Linked DNA regions of Hoeflea sp. 108. The protein of the gene in region 1 interacts with the protein of each later gene in a pairwise test. Links are inferred from orthologs where the notes say so. Each region holds a gene or a part of one and is shown on either strand. Other genes may lie near its edges. The genes, in order: nth and mdeB.

Evidence for each region.
Region 2: the proteins of nth (region 1) and mdeB interact in binary tests that used the Escherichia coli proteins (3 or more experiments, as listed by UniProt). The link is inferred for Hoeflea sp. 108 from one-to-one orthologs.

Annotation. Positions count from the first base shown.
Region 1 is NZ_KB890024.1:362,286-371,220, reverse strand. What follows is about bases 2,457-5,405. They hold nth (endonuclease III), read right to left. Parts: upstream 4,363-5,405; coding sequence 3,550-4,362; downstream 2,457-3,549. Other genes in these bases: B015_RS0101825 (bifunctional helix-turn-helix domain-containing protein/methylated-DNA--[protein]-cysteine S-methyltransferase), read left to right, coding at 4,982-5,405; B015_RS0101830 (DUF2244 domain-containing protein), read left to right, coding at 4,385-4,879; B015_RS0101840 (DUF2214 family protein), read left to right, coding at 3,119-3,556; B015_RS0101845 (YdeI/OmpD-associated family protein), read right to left, coding at 2,758-3,003; B015_RS0101850 (GNAT family N-acetyltransferase), read right to left, coding at 2,457-2,614. Outside these bases: B015_RS0101865 (ribbon-helix-helix domain-containing protein), read left to right, coding at 1-317; B015_RS0101860 (hypothetical protein), read right to left, coding at 503-961; B015_RS0101855 (transglutaminase-like cysteine peptidase), read left to right, coding at 1,455-2,042; more of B015_RS0101850, read right to left, coding at 2,084-2,456; more of B015_RS0101825, read left to right, coding at 5,406-5,875; B015_RS0101820 (hypothetical protein), read left to right, coding at 6,333-6,806; B015_RS0101815 (hypothetical protein), read left to right, coding at 6,825-7,214; B015_RS30235 (hypothetical protein), read left to right, coding at 7,181-7,684; B015_RS0101805 (hypothetical protein), read left to right, coding at 7,687-8,148; B015_RS0101800 (ribokinase), read left to right, coding at 8,215-8,935. UniProt on the Escherichia coli protein: DNA repair enzyme that has both DNA N-glycosylase activity and AP-lyase activity. The DNA N-glycosylase activity releases various damaged pyrimidines from DNA by cleaving the N-glycosidic bond, leaving an AP (apurinic/apyrimidinic) site.
Region 2 is NZ_KB890026.1:43,691-52,891, forward strand. Bases 4,385-7,599 are described here. They hold mdeB (alpha-ketoglutarate dehydrogenase), read right to left. Parts: upstream 7,279-7,599; coding sequence 4,585-7,278; downstream 4,385-4,584. Other genes in these bases: B015_RS0128170 (dihydrolipoyllysine-residue acetyltransferase), read right to left, coding at 4,385-4,551; B015_RS0128180 (Lrp/AsnC family transcriptional regulator), read left to right, coding at 7,423-7,599. In the rest of the region: B015_RS0128155 (LysR family transcriptional regulator), read left to right, coding at 150-1,055; B015_RS31780 (MerR family transcriptional regulator), read left to right, coding at 1,102-1,473; lpdA (dihydrolipoyl dehydrogenase), read right to left, coding at 1,506-3,248; more of B015_RS0128170, read right to left, coding at 3,256-4,384; more of B015_RS0128180, read left to right, coding at 7,600-7,911. UniProt on the Escherichia coli protein: Component of the pyruvate dehydrogenase (PDH) complex, that catalyzes the overall conversion of pyruvate to acetyl-CoA and CO(2).

The DNA.
Region 1 (8,935 bases):
TCCTCGGCGCATGCCCCGCGCCCGCTTTCGCGTTGTCTTCGGGCAAGAAGATCCTGACGTTCAATCCTGCCTTCCAACATCTGGTGCGGCGGCAGCTGCCGGTAGGTTTCGGCGAAGACACGCATCGCGACCTCAGGCTGTCACTCGATCTCAACGTCACCGATATCTTTGCCCGACTTGACGCCAATGACGGCGTCCCGATCGCCAGCGGTTTCGTCATAGGTGCAGCCGAGCGGCGCTATCGCGGTCAGCTCAACATCGTCCGCGCCCCGATAAAGGTACCGGAACTGCTGCTATCGTTTGTGGTGAATGCCTGACCAGAGGGCCGCAGCGGGGTCGAAGAAGCTAAAGACCGGGCGTCCCCCGAAGCTCCTCGAACTTGCCTCGGGTAACAGGACGCCCGGCCGGCGCTTTCCCTCAAAGCAATTCGTCTAGATAGTTGAACGGGCGCCCTATCGCCGATCCGGGATATGCTCCGGCCAGCCGCCCTGTTCTTTGCCTTTCACGCAGCCAGCAGACTATTTGCGGCCACCGTGGTCATGGTCGGCATGGTCGTGACCACCTTCATGATGGTCACCGCCTTCATGATGGTCGCCTCCCTGGTGATGGTCGCCGCCCTCATGATGGTCGCCACCCTGGTGGTGGTCGCCGCCTTCATGATGGTCGCCACCCTGGTGGTGGTCGCCGCCTTCATGATGGTCGCCACCCTGGTGATGGTCGCCGCCTTCATGATGGTCACCTTCATGGTGATCGCGGTCATGATGGTCGCGATCGCCGTCATGGTGGTCACGATCGTGATGGTCGCGATCGCGATCATGGTGGTCACGGTCATGGTGGTCATGATCGCCATGATGGTCGTCACCATTGTGATCATGATCGCCAGGGTGGTGGTGGTGATGATGGTGATGGTCATCGCCGTCGCCGCCACCATGATGATGGTGATGGTGGTGGTGGCCGTCATCAGGCGGCGTCACAGTAGGGGGAACAATCGGGGTAACGCTATCGTCACCTCCCTCCGAATCCGGCAACGTATTTGCAACAATAACCGCCGTCGTCCAGGGCGGGCATTGGTCGAGCTGAGCCTGCGTCAGAATCTCCGAGCGATTCATGGCAAGGCAGCAGCTCTGATAGTTGGAGCCAGTCAAAGGGCTGCATTGGGCGGCTGCCATGCGTTGCGGAACGGCAGCGCTAGCATATCCCGTTATGTAAAGAGATGAACCTGAAACGGAAAGCGCCACGAATAGTGCTTTGGCTATCGATTCCCTGATTGCAGACATTTGCTGTCTCCTTGGGAGGGGGTGCCGCAACCACGCTCATCTAGCCTCTTCAAATGTTATATAATCAAGTTACAATTTGTTAACCAACCTGCCTCGGTTCAGCCCGATCCGAATTTTAGCAACGCCTTATTAACCGCCCTACAGCACCCTTTAATCCACGCATCGGGGACATCAACTGTGAAACGCTACATCGCGCTAGCCGCGCTTTTGACTTCGTTTGCCACCACCTTCGCCGCCGAGGCCGGAACATCCATGACGACAACCGGAAGCGCCTTCGCGCCGCCGGCCTTCTACCCATTCTGCAGCAGCAACCCACGCCTTTGCAGCACCAAGGGCGGCCAGAAAGTTGTCGACCTCGCACCAGAGCGGAAGGCTGAACTTCAGCAGGTCAACCGGTCGGTGAATTCGCGTGTGTCGGAACGAAGCGACATGTCCACGGTCGGCAAGGAAGACGACTGGCGCATGGCCGGCGCCACAGGCGATTGCGAGGACATTGCCATCCTCAAGAAGCACGAGCTTATGAAGCGCGGCTGGCCGGCGTCGGCGCTGCTGATCACCGTGGCCCGCTACCGGGGCGACGGTCATACGGTGCTGACCGTGCGCACCAGCGAAGGCGATCTGATCCTCGACAACCTGACCAGCTCGGTGCGCGACTGGTCGAACACACCTTACAAATATTTCGCCCGCCAGGCCCAGGGCAATGGCGGACGCTGGGAACGCATCGGCGGCGCCAAGCCGGTGCCGGAGACGGCGGCTCGCCGCTGACCCGAAGGCTATCAATGCCGAGCGCCGTGGCTGGCTCCAGCTCAGCCGTGGCGCTCGAGCATGATCGTCGGCTCGCCGTGATAGGTGGTGCGGGCGTATTCGCGGTAGCCGTTCTTCTCTGCCACACGCAGCGACGCGCCATTGTTCGGATCGATGATGCAGACGGTGCGCGGGAAACGGCCGTCAGCCCATTTGACGAACCCGCCGACGACTTCACTCGCCAGCCCCTTGCCGTGCATGTCGGCGGCGAAACCCCAGCCGGCTTCCGGCAGGCCTTCGATCGACGGCACGAGATCGCGCTTGAGATCGTGAAAGCCGGCCTCGCCGACGAAGCGGCCAGAAGCCTTGTCCTCGACCGCCCAGAAGCCGTAGCCGATCAGCGACCACGAACCGGCATGACGCAGAAAGCGCTGCCAACTTTCCTCGCGCGTGCGCGGCTTGGCAATGAAACGGGTGACGACAGGGTCGGCCCACATTTCCGCGTAGGCATCGAAATCCGCGAGCCGGTGCGGCCTGAGTATCGTCCGCTCGGTTTCGATGACAGGGATATCTGAAAGGGAAAAGGCGGTCATCTCTAGGGCTCCATGCGTCTTTGCCCGCCTCTAGCACAGGTGGCCGGCCATCCGGCAGGCCAGAATTCGCTTTCATAATCCGCCCTTGCGAAAATCCACCCCTGCGAAAAGCAGAGGACCTTTTCGCCAGGCTGATCGGCGCTTTATCCGTTCCACGCCATGCGCATGTAGACGCCGCCACGCTTGAGTTCGTCGAGCATCTGGTCGAGACGCTTGCGGCGGGTGACCTCGAGCTTGGCCTTAGTTATCCAGCCAAGATAGTCGTTTCGTTGGTAGGCCGGCCGCGCCTCGTAAGCCTCGAACACCCCACGCGAAACGAGTTCGCTGCGGATCCAGTCGGGCATAGGGTTGAGATCGCGGATAAGGGCCATGGAGCATGAAATGGCCAAATCCTGCCCTTCCAGTCAATCGGCCGAGTGCCAGCCTTGCTGACAGGCTCTGTCAGTAGCGACATCAGCACGGCCGCTGATATGGTTGCGTGCGAAGCAGCCAAGCGAGGCAATTGTGACCGATCTCGTTCTAGCCATTGCCCATCATTTGCTCGCCTTTGCGCTGGCCGGCGTCATCGCGGCAGAGTTGGTCCTGATCCGGCCGGGGCTTGGCGGGCGGGCACTGGCCATATTGACCCGCATCGACGCAGCCTATGGCGCGCTTGCCATGCTCTTGATCATCATCGGCGCATCGCGGGTCTATTTTGGCCTCAAGGGATGGGAATTCTACGTCTACAACCCGACCTTCTGGGCCAAGATGGCCGCCTTCGCGCTGGTCGGGCTGCTGTCGATCGTGCCGACCATCCGCATCCTGCGCTGGCGGGCGGCGAACGCCGAAAGCTATGTCGTTCCGGACGCGGACGTTCTGCGCGTTCGCACTTTCCTCAAGATGGAGGCTGTGGTCTTCGCGCTGATCCCTGTCTTCGCGGCCACAATGGCGCGCGGCTACTGAGCCGCCACTTCGGCTTCGGCCACCTCGATCTCATCGATATCGTCGAGCGGTACAAGCGGCGCCGGCACATCGGTCGATTTCTCCGGCGACTTGCAGATGTCGGCGATGACGCAACGCCAGCAATCTGGCTTACGCGCCTTGCAGACATAACGCCCATGCAGGATCAGCCAATGATGGGCATGACGCATGAACTCGTCGGGGATGATCTTCAAGAGCCCCTGCTCGACCTGATCGGGTGTCTTGCCCGGCGCCAGCCCGATGCGGTTGCCAATGCGCAGGATGTGCGTGTCGACGGCCATGGTGTGGTGGCCGAAGGCCATGTTGAGCACCACGTTTGCCGTCTTGCGGCCGACGCCGGGCAGCTTGGTCAACATGTCGCGATCGTCGGGCACCTCGCTGCCATAGTCGCGGATCAGCGCCTCGGACAAGGCGATCACATTCTTGGCCTTGTTGCGCCAGAGCCCGATGGTGCGGATGTGCTCGCCGACCTTTTCCTCGCCGAGAGCCAGCATCTTCTCAGGCGTGTCGGCAATGGCGAAAAGCGCACGCGTCGCCTTGTTGACGCCGGCGTCGGTCGCCTGCGCCGACAGCACCACCGCGACAAGAAGGGTAAAGGCATTGACGTGTTCGAGCTCTCCCTTCGGCTCCGGCCGCTGGACGGCGAAACGGCGGAAGATCTCGCGCACCTCATCGGCCGAATAGAGTGAACGCCGGCGGGTCGTACGAGGCTTGGGCTTTGCCTTCGAAACCTGGCTGCGACCCGCAGGTGCCGTCCGCGCACCATCTTTTGTCTTGGGGTTTTTCATGGCGCTTCTATAATCGACAGGCATGAGCGAAACAAACGCCACCTTCGCCGCCGACGAGCCATTCTTCAAGGCTCTGCTTGTGCCATACAGGTCGATGGGCCACACCGGGTTCATGATCCTGATGGGCGCGCTGATGTTCGGCTGGGTCGTCACCGGCATCGTCTTCCTAAGCAACGGCGCATGGCCGATCTTCGGCTTCTTCGGCCTCGACGTCATCGGCCTCTACATAGCCTTCCGGCTCAACTATCGCGCCGCCCGAACACGCGAAGAGGTCAGCGTCTCTCGCACCAGCCTCGACATCCGCAAGACCGCCCCTTCGGGCCAGTCCGAGCAGTTCCACTTCAATCCGTTCTGGACCCGGTTCGCCATCTCCCGCCACGAAGAGATCGGCATCACCGGCATGGCGGTCGTGTCGCGCGAGAACAGCGTGTCGCTGGGCAGCTTCCTCAATCCCGATGATCGCGAAAGCTTTGCCAAGGCTTTTTCGCGTGCACTGGCGACGGCAAAGACCCGCTGACGCAATTCCTGGAAAAGTACGAAGGAAGCTCAGCCTTTCGGCAGGAATCGGGTGGGAAAGCCTCGACCTCGGGGCGATATTGGCGTTCAAGGAGATAAAGCCATGAACGCCCAGACAAAGATCATGCCTGTCGCCACATTGCAAAAAGACATCACACCCACCGGCTCGGAATATGAGACCGTCCGGCGGGTGATCGAGAAGATCAGCCTCGACTATCGCGAGCAGCCATCGCTGGAAGCGCTCGCCGACGAAGTCGGGGAGACGCCGACCTCGCTGCAGAAGCTGTTCAGCCGGTGGGCCGGACTTTCGCCGAAGGCCTTCCTGCAGGCCGTGACGCTCGACCATGCGCGCCGATTGCTCGACGACGGCATGCCGTTGCTGGAGACGTCGTTCGAACTCGGCATGTCCGGGCCAGGCCGGCTGCACGACCTGTTCGTGACGCATGAGGCGATGTCGCCCGGCGACTACAAGACACGCGGCGCCGGCCTGACCATCCGCTATGGTTTCCACATCTCGCCCTTCGGTGTGGCGCTGATCATGGTGACCGATCGCGGCCTCGCAGGCCTGTCGTTCAACGATGCCGGCGAAGAGCGTGCGGCCTTCGCCGACATGGCTGGCCGGTGGCCGAACGCCACCTATGTCGAGGACATGAGTGCGACCGCGCCCTATGCCGCACGCATCTTCGAGCCGAGCCAGTGGCGCGCCGACCAGCCGCTCCGTGTGGTGATGATCGGTTCGGACTTCCAGCTGCGCGTCTGGGAAGCGCTGCTCAAGATCCCGATGGGGCGAGCCTGCAGCTATCAGGCCATCGCCAAGGACATCGGCCAACCCACGGCGAGCCGCGCGGTGGGCGCAGCAGTGGGCGCCAACCCGTTGTCCTTCGTGGTGCCCTGCCATCGCGCGCTGGGCAAATCAGGGGCGCTCACCGGCTATCACTGGGGCCTGACGCGCAAGCGCGCCATCCTCGGTTGGGAGGCCGGCAAGGTCGCGCGATGAATTTCGCGCGACCTCACCGCCAAGTTGCAGCTCAAACGCAAGCCAACAAAAGATTGAAAACTCGCTGTGCCTGGCCAGTCTTCCCTAGATGAGCTGTTACGCATGAGCGAGCTTTTGGCGATGACAGTCATTCAACGTTGAACAATGCCCTGGGGAGGCGGGCCACCTATCGTGAACCTGTCAACGACCAAAGCTCAAGCCGGTTCCTAACTTCCTACGCCGACAACACCTCATTTTGACGATATTCTGTATTTTTACTTTGTACCCATAAAGCAAATATCTAATATCGAATATTTTATTCACTGACACAGTGTCAAAAAACTTTCTTTTGCGTCAAGTAAAAAGCAACGTACACAAACGAACTCTGGCGAACAATTTGGTGTTAACACCAAATTAACCATACCGGGAGCACGGTCGACCCAGGAACGCGACACCAGCGCCATCCTGGGAGAGCAGAATGAAATACTGCATACTCACATCCGGACTGATCCTCACCGCCGGCGCATCGATCCAGACGGCGTCGGCCGCCACCGGCAACATCACCTTCAACGGCACCGTGGCCGCCATCTGCACGATGGTCGTGAACAACTCGGCCGGCGTCATGACCGTCAGCCCCAGCCTGCAGTCCTTGAGCTCGAAGAATGCCGGCGGCGTGGCAGGCGTGGTCACGATCACCACCACCGGCGGCGTTTCGCTCAGCGTCGGGTCGGCGACATCGATCACGGTTCCGGCGCACGACACGGCGGCGACGACATGGACGTCGACATATCTGGCGACCGGGACACACACGATCGCGGAAACATCAGCGGCAACGCCGATCACCACGCCCGGGGTCGACACGGTCACCGTGCACCTCACCGGCACAAAGGGCGGCACCGACGTGTTCGCGAGCGGCAACTATTCCGCCACCGTCGTCGTCACCTGCCAGTAGCCAAAGGAGCAGCACGCAATGAAGGCCAGTTTCCTGCTCCCGCTTGTCACCGCAGCCATGCTCAGCCCAGTGGCCCTGGGACAGTCGATGTCGCCGATGCGCGGCGAGGTCACGAGCTTCACCGACGCCTTTGCCGTCAGGGTGTTTCCGGCAAACCCCTACAACACGAAGATCCGGGTCGACGTCCGTGTCTATGACCAGAACTTCCAGCCTGTGAAGGCCGATGTCGCACCCAACAGCTTCATGCTGGGCGCCGAGGCCTCGCGCCCTGTCCTCGTCGTCATTCCGTTCGACGGCGCTTCCGAGCGTAAAGTGCGTATCTGTACCGAAAGCGTTCCATTCCCCAACGAACAGACGCAGATAAAGGCTCAGATATGCGGAAAATTCCTGGGACAGCGGCGTTTCTGACGCTCGCGTGCCTGGCCGCAACTGCGCCAGTCACCGCATGGGCTGAAGACGTCTACAACCTCAACCAGAACCAGAACGGGTTCACTCTCCCGGGCGTGACCCTGCCCCAGGGCCAGGACGAGGTGCGCGCCGCCGACGGCACCACCTGCCGCTCGGCGGTTTCGGGCAACGGCGCCTATCTCGATGTCGGCGTGATCCAGGGCAGTGGCCGTAACAACACCGACATCGCCACCTATGGCCGCGTGGTCATCCCAATCGGCAGGACGCCGAAGCGGCTCGACTGCGCAAGGCTCTACGAGCTCGAAGTGGCGCGGCTTCAGATGGAACTGCAGCTTCTGAAGATGGGGCTTGGCGGCCAGGGCAACGGTGGCGGCGACATCACCGGCTCGGTGCAGCATTCCAAGTCTGGCTGGGCCGAAAGCGGCTGGACCGACGGCACGCAGAAGCCACAGAAACAGCCAGGACAATGATCATGCGCACCGGCACCCGCGCTTTCTGGATCGCGTGCCTTGGCCTCGTCAGCACGCCCGCGCAAGCCGCCATCATCGGCACCTGCACGATCAACATCACGTCGAACGGGACGCTGACAGCCAATCCCACCATCAACACGCTTGGCTCCACGCAATCGGGCGCCGCCGCCGCATCGGTCAGCGTGACCACCAGCTCGCTGCTGTGCAGCCTCCTCAACCTGCTCGACTGCTATGGCCTGTCGGCGCCTGCACCGGTCAACTTCCTGTCGGCTCCGAGCGGAGGCGATACCAACGTGACCTTCGCCTCCACCTACACCGTGGATGGCGTGACCTATGGCGGCAGCACGGTCACACGCGTGTCGAACGGAACCAGGATCGTCCCGGTCAACCTGACCGCCACCAAGTCGACTGGCATCTTCCCCGCCGGCCCCTACCAGGCACAGGTCGTCTTCCGCTGCGAATGACGCCGCGCCATCTGGCAAGAGCGCGCAACACAGGCTAGTTTCCGCCCGACTTTTCAGGAGACTGCCGTGATCACCGTTGTCGGATCCATCAACCTCGACCTCATCGCCACCGTCGGCCGCCTGCCCGGACCGGGCGAGACCGTGCCCGGCGGCGACTTCAAGTCGGCCCCGGGCGGAAAGGGTGCCAACCAGGCGCTCGCCGCCGCCCGTGCCGGCGCCCCGGTCCGCATGGTGGGTGCAGTCGGCAAGGATGCATTCGCCGGCGAAGCGCTCGCATATCTCAGGGATGGCGGCGTCGATCTCGGCGGCGTGGCCGAGATGCATGCGGCGACCGGCATCGCCCTGATCCTGGTCGGCGGCGACGGCGAGAACATGATCGCCGTGGTGCCCGGCGCCAACGGCACGGTCGTGCCGGGAGACCTCGACAAGGCCAAGTTCGCCAAGGGTGACATCGTGCTGCTGCAGCACGAGATTCCGTTGTCGACGGTCGACGCAGCGATCGGCGCGGCGCGTCAGGCCGGCGCGATCACCCTGCTCAACACGGCGCCTTTCCGCGCCGAAGCCGCGGGCTTTGTCGGCAAGGCCAACTATGTCGTCGCCAACGAAACCGAATTCGACCTTTATGCCGAAGCGCTGGCCCTGCCGGCCGGCGAACGCCCGGAGCGCATGAGCGAATTTGCCCGCCGCACCGGCGCCGCCCTCATCGTCACGCTCGGCGGCGAAGGCGTGCTGGCAACCAAGGACGGCGGCATCATTCATGTCGACGCACTCAAGATCACCCCTGTCG
Region 2 (9,201 bases), on another replicon or contig:
GTACTGGCGAAATTCGTCATTTCGACGAAGCTATTTTCCTCTGCCGCAGGCATCGGCGTTCGTTAGCCGAGAGATCTATTCGTGAGCCTAGTTCTCTTTATCATTCAGGTCTATTTAAAAGACATGATGATTTTAGTAAGCTACACTTAATGTTTGATCTTGCGCGCCTCAGACTTCTGCGTGAATTGTCCCACAGAGGGACCATGATGGCTGTCTCAGCAGCGTGTCGCCTGACCCCGTCGGCCGTGTCCCAGCAGTTGGCGACACTCGAGAGCGAGGCGGGGATCGCGCTGATCGAGCCAACCGGCAGGCGAGTGAAGCTGACCGCTGCAGGCTTGCGACTGGCAGCTCATGCTGAAACGATCCTGAACGCCGTCGAGGCCGCGCGCATTGATATGGGCTCAATTACCGCCCAGCCGAGCGGAACGCTTGGAATTGGCTGCTTCGGGACATTTGCGAAAGCATATGCTCTGCCGGCGATTATCCGTGCACGCCAGCGTTATCCTGACCTCCATATCGTCTTGCACGAGTTCGAGCCGGAAGACGCGGTCGACGCAGTGCGCATCGGGCGATGCGACGCGGCGATCGTTTATTCGCATAGCCTCGTGCCAAGGGCGATGGATCGGAACTTCGATGTCATCCCATTGTTGGACGAGCCTATCCTGCTCGCGCTGCCAGCAAGCCGCAAGGGTCTGCCTGCGACGGTCGACCTGGCGGAGTTGGCGGACTGCGAGTGGATCGGCGGATCGCGCGGAACCGGGGGCTATGAATTGACCGATCGTGCCTGTGCGCTGGCCGGGTTCGCGCCGCGGATCACCCATTCCGTTGATGATTACGAGTTGTTGCTGCGCATGGTGAGCGCGGGTCTTGGCGTGAGCTTCGTGCCGGCCGTCGCCGTCGATCTCTATCCGGATACGAGCGTCGTCGTCCGGCATGCGGCCGGACCTGCTTTGCGACGCAGGATAGACATGATTACGCGGCCCGCAATGGCTTCGGCACCGATCTTGACCTCATTTATAGCTGAGCTTCAGTCCTGTTTGCCTGGAAAGCCGTAGCTGTTGGTTCCGTGTGCAACGCTGCGAAAAGGTGAAGACTCAAAGCTTGAGCATTGGCGAGTTGGCGGAGCGCACGGGATGGTCGGTTCCGACCACCCGCTTTCATGAAGAGATCGGCCTTATCCCCACGGCCGCCCGCAAGGCTGGCGGCAGCCGGGCCTACGCGACTTCAGATGCCAGGCTGCTAACCTTCATCCGCCGCTGCAGGGATTTCGGTGTTCCGGTCGAGCCGGTTCGTAATCTCGTTACCCTCTCAACCAGCCACGACCGGAAGTGCTTCGAGGCGCGCGACCGCTGTGAACTGGCGATCGAGGAGGGCATCGCCATGCAGGTGAAGGCGTATCCGACTGCGAGGTGGCGTCTGCCGGCTGCCTGTTCAGAACACAACTTTTACACTCCTGGCAAGACACCCAACTGAGGCCCCAACTTCTCGATAGCGGCCAGCCCGGCTCAACGCCGGGCCTTGCGCGGCAAGTCTGTACAGACGCCTTCGGCACCTTCAGCTGCCATACCTATGGTCTCACCAAGCGTGGGATGGGGATGGATGGTCTTGCCGATGTCGACCGCGTCCGCCCCCATCTCGATAGCCAGGCAGATCTCACCGATCATGTCACCAGCTGACGGACCGACGATGGCGCCCCCGATAATGCGATGCGTTTCCTTGTCAAACACCAGCTTGGTCAGACCGTAGTCGGCGCCATTGGCAATGGCTCGGCCCGACGCGGCCCACGGAAAGCTGCCAACTTCGACCGCTCGGCCAGCGGTTTTGGCGGCATCTTCGGACACTCCGACCCACGCAATCTCGGGATCGGTATATGCGACCGCCGGTACGATCCTGGCGTCCATGAAACTTTTGAGCCCGGCCGCCACCTCGGCGGCGACATGTCCCTGGTGCACGGCCTTGTGTGCCAGCATAGGATTTCCCGTCACGTCGCCAACAGCGAAAATGTTCTGGTTGCGCGTCCGCATCTGCCCATCGACTTCGACGAAACCCCTTGCATCGACAGAAACACCAGCAACGCCCAGCAGCAGTTTCTCGGCTGCTGGCCGCCGGCCTGCCGCCTGCAGGATCAGGTCGTAGCGTCTGGTGCCAGCACTCTCACCGCTTGTCCTTACGAGAAGTCCCTCCTTCTCTGCTGTCACGCTTTCGACACGCGCACCAAGCAGCAGCGCATCAAACCGGTGGGCGTTGCGCTTGCCCCAGATTCCAACCACATCCCGATCGACATCGGGCAGCAACCTGTCGAGTTGCTCGACAACGTCCACCCGAGCGCCGAGTGCACTGTAGACGGTGGCCATTTCCAGTCCGATGATACCACCACCAATGACCAGCATGCGTTCAGGGGCAAAGGGGAGAGCAAGCGCGCCAGTGGAATCAACAATGCGTGGATGCTCTGGCAGGAACGGCAACCTGACCGGTTCCGAGCCAGCGGCAATGATCGCCTTTGAAAAGATGATCCTGCGACTTGCGCCTTCCGGCAGGGCGACGTCGACGGCATCGGCAGCGGCAAACGCGGCCGTCCCCCTCACAATCTCGACATTGCGTTGTCGCGCCATGCCTTTCAGGCCGTCGGTAAGCCGGCGCACGACACCGTCCTTGAAACTCCGCAACTTGTCGAGATCAACGGTCGGCGCGTCGAACGAGATGCCATGATCGGCGAGACGTTCTGCCTCTTCCTTGACAGCCGCGACATGGAGCAGCGCCTTGGAGGGAATGCAGCCGACATTGAGACAGACGCCGCCCAAAGTTGGCTCGCGCTCGACCAGGATCACGTGCTGACCAAGGTCGGCGGCGCGGAAGGCAGCGGAGTAACCGCCGGGCCCACCTCCGATAACCACCACATCGCAATCAGGCTCGCGTCTGGTAGCGGGCAGCGGTCCTGCCATCTGGTGCGGTGCTGTGGTTGTCACCGGTACTTCCGCCTTGGCAACAGGCTTGGCCTCGCTTTTGGCCGCGGCCACTTCCAAAATGGCGATCAACGCCCCCTTGGACACACGCTTACCAACGGCGAGCTCAACCGATACGACACGCCCCGCATAGGGCGCGGGTACGTCGATGGAAGCCTTGTCGGATTCAAGGACAATCAGCGTCTGCTCGACAGCAACATCGTCACCTGGCTTGATGTGCACCTCAATGACAGCAACATCCTTGAAGTCACCCATCTCGGGCACTCTGATTTCAGTGATGCTCATCTCGGCCTCAAACGATCGCGCGGCGGAAGTCGCCCAAGAGGGCGGCGATGTGGCCAAGGAACCTGGCAGCGGCGACACCGTCGATTACCCGGTGATCCCAGGACAGCGAAACCGGCACGATCAGCCGCGGCTGGAACGAGACGCCGTCCCAGATGGCTTCCATCGCCGAGCGGCCGGCGCCCAGGATCGCCACCTCTGGCGCATTTATGATGGGCGTGAACCCGGCCCCCCCGATACCGCCGAGCGACGAGACTGAGAAGCAGCCACCCTGCATGTCGGCGGCAGACAATCCGCCCGCGCGCGCCTTGTCGGCAAGCACCCGCATCTCGGTAGAGATTTCGACAACGCCCTTGCGGTCGCAATCGCGGATCACCGGCACCATAAGCCCCTTCGGCGTGTCGGCGGCAAAACCGATATGGACGTAGTTCTTGAGCACCAGATCGTCGCCATCGAGCGAGGCGTTGAAACGCGGGAATGCCTTGAGCGCCAGTGCCGAGGCCTTGATCAGGAAGGCGACCATGGTCAGCTTGGCGTCGTTGTTTGCCGCATTGAGCTCCTTGCGAAACGCCTCGAGCCCGGTCACGTCGGCCCTGTCGAAATTGGTGACATGGGGGATGGTCAACCAATTGCGAGTGAGATTGCCGCCCGAAATCTTTTGGATGCGCGACAGCGGCTGGCGCTCCACGAGACCGAATTTTGCGTAATCGACCGCAGGCCAGTCGGGCAGGCCGGCGCCTATGCCGGAACCCGGCGCCTGAACCATGGCCCCACCAGCAAGACGCTCCTTGATGTGTGCGGTAATGTCTTCTCGCAATATTCTTCCTTTGGCGCCCGACGGCTTCACCAAGCCAAGGTCGACCCCGATTTCGCGGGCAAAAGAGCGCACCGACGGCGTTGCATGAGCGCTCGCGGAATGCTCCGACGCAATCGTCGGTCCATTTCCTGCAGACATTGGCGATGGTGCCGTCGGCTCTTTCACAGGAGCCGGTGGCTCGGCCAGGAGAGGTGAAGCTGGTTCTGTTTTGGGCTTTGTCGCATCCGACGCTTCTTCCATCGGAGGCGCTGCAGCATCGATGATCATCAGCAGCGCGCCTTGCGACACGCGAGTGCCAATAGCAACAGCAAATTCCCTCACGGTACCGGCAACGGGGGCCGGGATCTCCATCGTCGCCTTGTCCGACTCCACCGTCATCAGTGGATCTTCCACTGCGACAACGTCCCCCGGCTTCACCAGAAACTCGACAACGGGCACATCCTTATAGTCGCCAATGTCCGGCAACCTGACTTCCATTTGCTGGCTCATATCAAATCTTTCAGAACTGGAGCTCGACCCGGATCAGCGCAGCCAGGGCGCATCGGCAGCACCGTCGAGGCCGTAGCGGGCAATTGCGTCCGCAACCGTCTGGCGCATGACAGCCCCCTCGGCGGCAAGTGCCGAAAGTGCTGCCACCGTGATGTGACGATGATCGACCTCGAAGAAGTGGCGCAGCATGGTGCGCGTGTCGCTACGGCCGAAACCGTCTGTACCGAGCGCGGTAAACGCACCTTTCACATAGGATGCAATCAGCTGCGGATAGGCGCGAACATAATCGGTGGCGGCAATGATCGGCGCCGTGCCGGGCAGGCAACGCGCGAGATGGCTGGTCATCGGTTCGGCAAGAGGATTGTAACGGTTGTGACGTTCCGCCTCTCGTGCATCGCGTGACAATTCAGAAAAGCTTGTCGCGCTCCACACTTCAGAGGCGACACCCCAATCATTGGCAAGCGTCTTTGCTGCCTCGGCAACCTGAGGCAGTATCGTGCCTGAGCCGAGCAAACGCACAAGACCAGCACTCTTCTTGGGTTTGTGGCTGGTGAGCTGGTACAGCCCCTTGATGATATCGGCCTCGACACCCTCAGGCATCGACGGCTGGGCGTAGTTCTCGTTCATCGCGGTGATGTAATAGAACTCGTCCTTGCCCTGTTCCATCATGGCGCGGGCGCCATGGTCGAAGATGACCGCCAGTTCATAGGCGAAGGCAGGGTCGTAGGCACGGCAATTTGGAACGGTAGAAGCCACGAGCAGGCTCGATCCGTCCTGATGTTGAAGTCCCTCGCCTGCCAGCGTCGTCCGGCCTGCGGTCGCCCCGATCAGGAAGCCCCGCGAACGTTGATCGGCCGCCGCCCAGATCAGGTCGCCGACACGCTGAAAACCAAACATGGAGTAGTAAATATAGACCGGCAGCATGGCCAGGTTGTGAATGCTGTAAGATGTCGCAGCGGCCACCCATGACGACAATGCGCCAGCCTCGGTGATGCCCTCTTCCAGCAACTGTCCGTTTCTGGCTTCCTTGTAATAGAGCATCGAGCCTGCATCCTCAGGCTCGTAGAGCTGACCGACCGGAGAATAGATGCCCACCTGCCGGAACAGGTTGGCCATGCCGAATGTACGCGCCTCGTCTGCGACGATCGGCACGATGCGCGGCCCGATTTCTTTGTCCTTGATCATGTTGCCGAGCAACCTTACCGCGGCCATCGTCGTCGACATCTCCTTGCCGTCGGCGTTGAGCGCAAAGTCCCCATACCCTTTGAGCGGCGGGACTGCCACCGGGTCGGCTTGGCGCCGGCGTGCCGGCAGGTACCCCCCGAGCGCCTCACGGCGCGACCGAAGGTAGGCAAGCTCAGTGCTGCCTTCGGCCGGCTTGTAGAAGGCGACCTGCTCGGCCTGCTCATTGCTGATCGGCAGCGAGAAGCGATCGCGGAAAGCCAGCAGAGCATCGACGTCGAGCTTCTTGGATTGGTGCACGGTCATCCGCGACTCTCCCGCTGCCCCCATGCCAAAGCCCTTCTTGGTCTTGGCAAGGATGACCGTCGGTCTGCCATTGGTTGCTCTGGCAGCCTCAAAGGCAGCAAAGAGCTTGCGGAAATCGTGGCCGCCGCGTTTCAGGGCGTCGATGTCATTGTCCGACATGTGAGCGACAAGGGCCTTGACCTCTGGATCTTCCTCGAAGAAGTGCGCCAGGTTATAGGCACCGTCCTTGGCGCCGAGCGTCTGGTACTTGCCGTCTACGGTTGCGGCAAAACGACGGAGCAGCGCATGCTGGGTATCGCGCGCAAACAGCGCATCCCATTCCGATCCCCACAAAACCTTGATCACGTTCCATCCAGCGCCCCGGAAGGTGCTCTCCAGTTCCTGGATGATCTGGCCGTTGCCGCGAACCGGGCCGTCGAGACGCTGGAGGTTGCAGTTGATGACAAAGGTAAGGTTGTCGAGCTTTTCACGTGCAGCGATCGACAGGCCAGCGATCGATTCCGGTTCATCCATCTCGCCGTCCCCGAACACGCCCCAGACATGCCGGCCCCCGGTATTGGCCAGATCCCGGTCGTTGAGGTAACGCATGAAGCGGGCCTGGTAGACCGCTGTGATGGGGCCGATCCCCATGGATCCCGTCGGCACCTGCCAGAAGTCGGGCATCAGCCATGGATGAGGATAGGAACAAAGGCCGGAGCCGCCGATCTCCTGGCGATAGTGTTGAAGGTGTTCTTCCGAAAGCCGCCCCTCCAGATAGGCGCGCGCATAGACACCGGGAGCCGAATGCGGCTGGAAGAACACCACGTCGCCGTCGCCTGCGCCTGTGTCGGCGCGGAAGAAGTGATTGAAGCCAACTTCAAAGATTTCGGCTGCCGAGGCATAGCTGCCGATGTGCCCACCAAGTTCTCCATAGGCCTTGTTGGCCCGGACCACCATGGCCAGCGCGTTCCAGCGAATGATCGCTGTGATGCGCTCCTCCATGGCAAGGTCACCGGGAAATGGAGGCTGCTTTTCCAGTGGGATGCTGTTGCGATAAGGCGAGAACGGCAGAGCTTCATGGACGATGCCCAGTTCCTTGGCCCTGCGGTCGAGTTCGCCGAGAATGAATTCGGCTCTTGTTCCGCCCGAACTGAAGAACAGGGTTTCCAAAGAGGCCAGCCAGTCCGCCGTTTCCTGAGGGTCGCCGTCATGTCCAGCGCTGGCTCCTCCAGTGGAGGCGGAAGAGTTATTGGTGAGCATGATGGCGCCTTAGCTCCTTGAGTTCCTCTTGCGCGCGATAATAGCGGCAAGGCCTCGGAATTTCCTGCCGAAGGTGTTGCAAGATTTCAGAATTACGGCACTTTGTGCTGTAAGTATCTAAAATGGCAGTTGAATGAACCGACCATGACGCTTGATACGATAGACATGCGCATCCTTGCGGAGATCCAGGAAGATGCCAGCCTCACCAATGTCGAGCTTGCCGCAAGGGTGGGATTGTCGGCATCGCCCTGCCTTGCCCGGGTACGCGCCCTGGAAGAAGCCGGCATCATCACGCGCCGCGTCGCCCTGCTCGACCCGGTAAAGCTGGGCGCCAATGTCAGCGTGTTCATCCAGGTCACGCTGGAAAAGCAGACCGAGGCGCTGCTTGAGGTCTTTGAGGCGGCTATGGCGCGCCTTCCCGAGGTCATGGAATGTTATCTGATGACGGGCGATTCCGACTATCTGCTGCGCGTGGTGGTACGCGACACGGTCGCGCTCCAGCACTTCATTGTCGACCGGCTGTCCAAGACGCGTGGCGTTGCAAACATACGATCGAGTTTTGCTCTCAAGCAGGTCAAGTACAAAACCGCCCTGCCGCTCGAGGATCTTACGAGTCCGCAGAAGCGGCGGTAAGGCAAGCCGTCTTGCAACCTACATGTGAAAAAGCCTGCGGACATCGGCACTTGGGCTAGATCAGCGGCTTCGTCTATTGCGTCTCTGGCCCGGCTCCAAGGGCTTTGCCAGGCCCCCGGCCGTGGAAGGGTTTTTGTTTGCTGCGCCAGGCACCTGCGTTGGCCAGATGGCATGGATCGCTAGACGATCTCGAGCGTTGTTTGCGCTGGGAGGAGGTCGCTATGATCGACGACCCCAAAAGTCGGCGAATAACTCGAACTATCCCGGCAGATGGCCAGCGAGCTGTCTACGACGACCCAGTCCGCCAAAAGCTCGACAAGATCATCGCAGCGCAGTCATCTCCTTGAGACCTTACGCCTTGCATGCGACGCGCTTTGAAGCGTGTTTTTCGCCAACCTTGCGGCCAATGCCACTGGCCTTGGCGAGCTGAGAGCGTTGGGCAGCATAGCTTGCCTAAGCCATGGGATAGTCGGCCGGCAGGCCCCATTTCGAGCGATACTCTTCAGGGGTTAGCCCGCGAATAGACAGGTGACGCTTCAGCGACTTGTACTGCTTTCCGTATTCAAGGCTGATGAGATAGTCCGGCGTGATCGTCTTCTTGATCGAGACCGGCGGCGTCAATTGAAACCCGTGGCCTCCCCATTTGGAGAATGACAGCGTCCCAGCGCCATCGGAAGTTGTGGGGCGAAGGCCGTCCCCAAAGCGGGCCTGCCAGGGCTGGTGCGATAGGTGGCGTAGCCAAGTTGCTCCAGCCCACCCCGTCATCGAACCCTTTGGGATTAGCCGGCAGCTTTGCGGGTACTATTGTCTATAGGAACGCCGTCAGATGGCAGCCCAAGTGCGGCGAGCTGCAACCTGACCAGCTCTCTCACCGCCTCCTGGCGGTTTACACCGGACGAGTGCTTGCTGAGATAGGTATCGATTGCGTCCGCAAGATCCTCCGAAACGCGTAGATGTATCGCAACGCTTCCGCCCACCCGAGGTCGGCCGCGCTTAACTTCATTAAACTTCAAACTGATGCCCCCATCATTTCTTATTAGGGGACGCTACAAGACGCTGTCGCAAAACAGAATACGCCAAATGCGGTAACCCATTTGGATTAGCTGTTGCTGGTCTCAAACGCAAAAACCTCCGCCAGCCGGAGCGAGCGGAGCTTTTGCTCGACCCGCGGGTTACGGTTCATCATGACGTTCGTCACCTTGGTGTTGTCGTTCTTGTCGGTCTCGATCGAGACCTTCGCTCCGGCCTTGACCTCAGGGGCGGAACAGCGATGTCTGCGCGCTGCCCCTG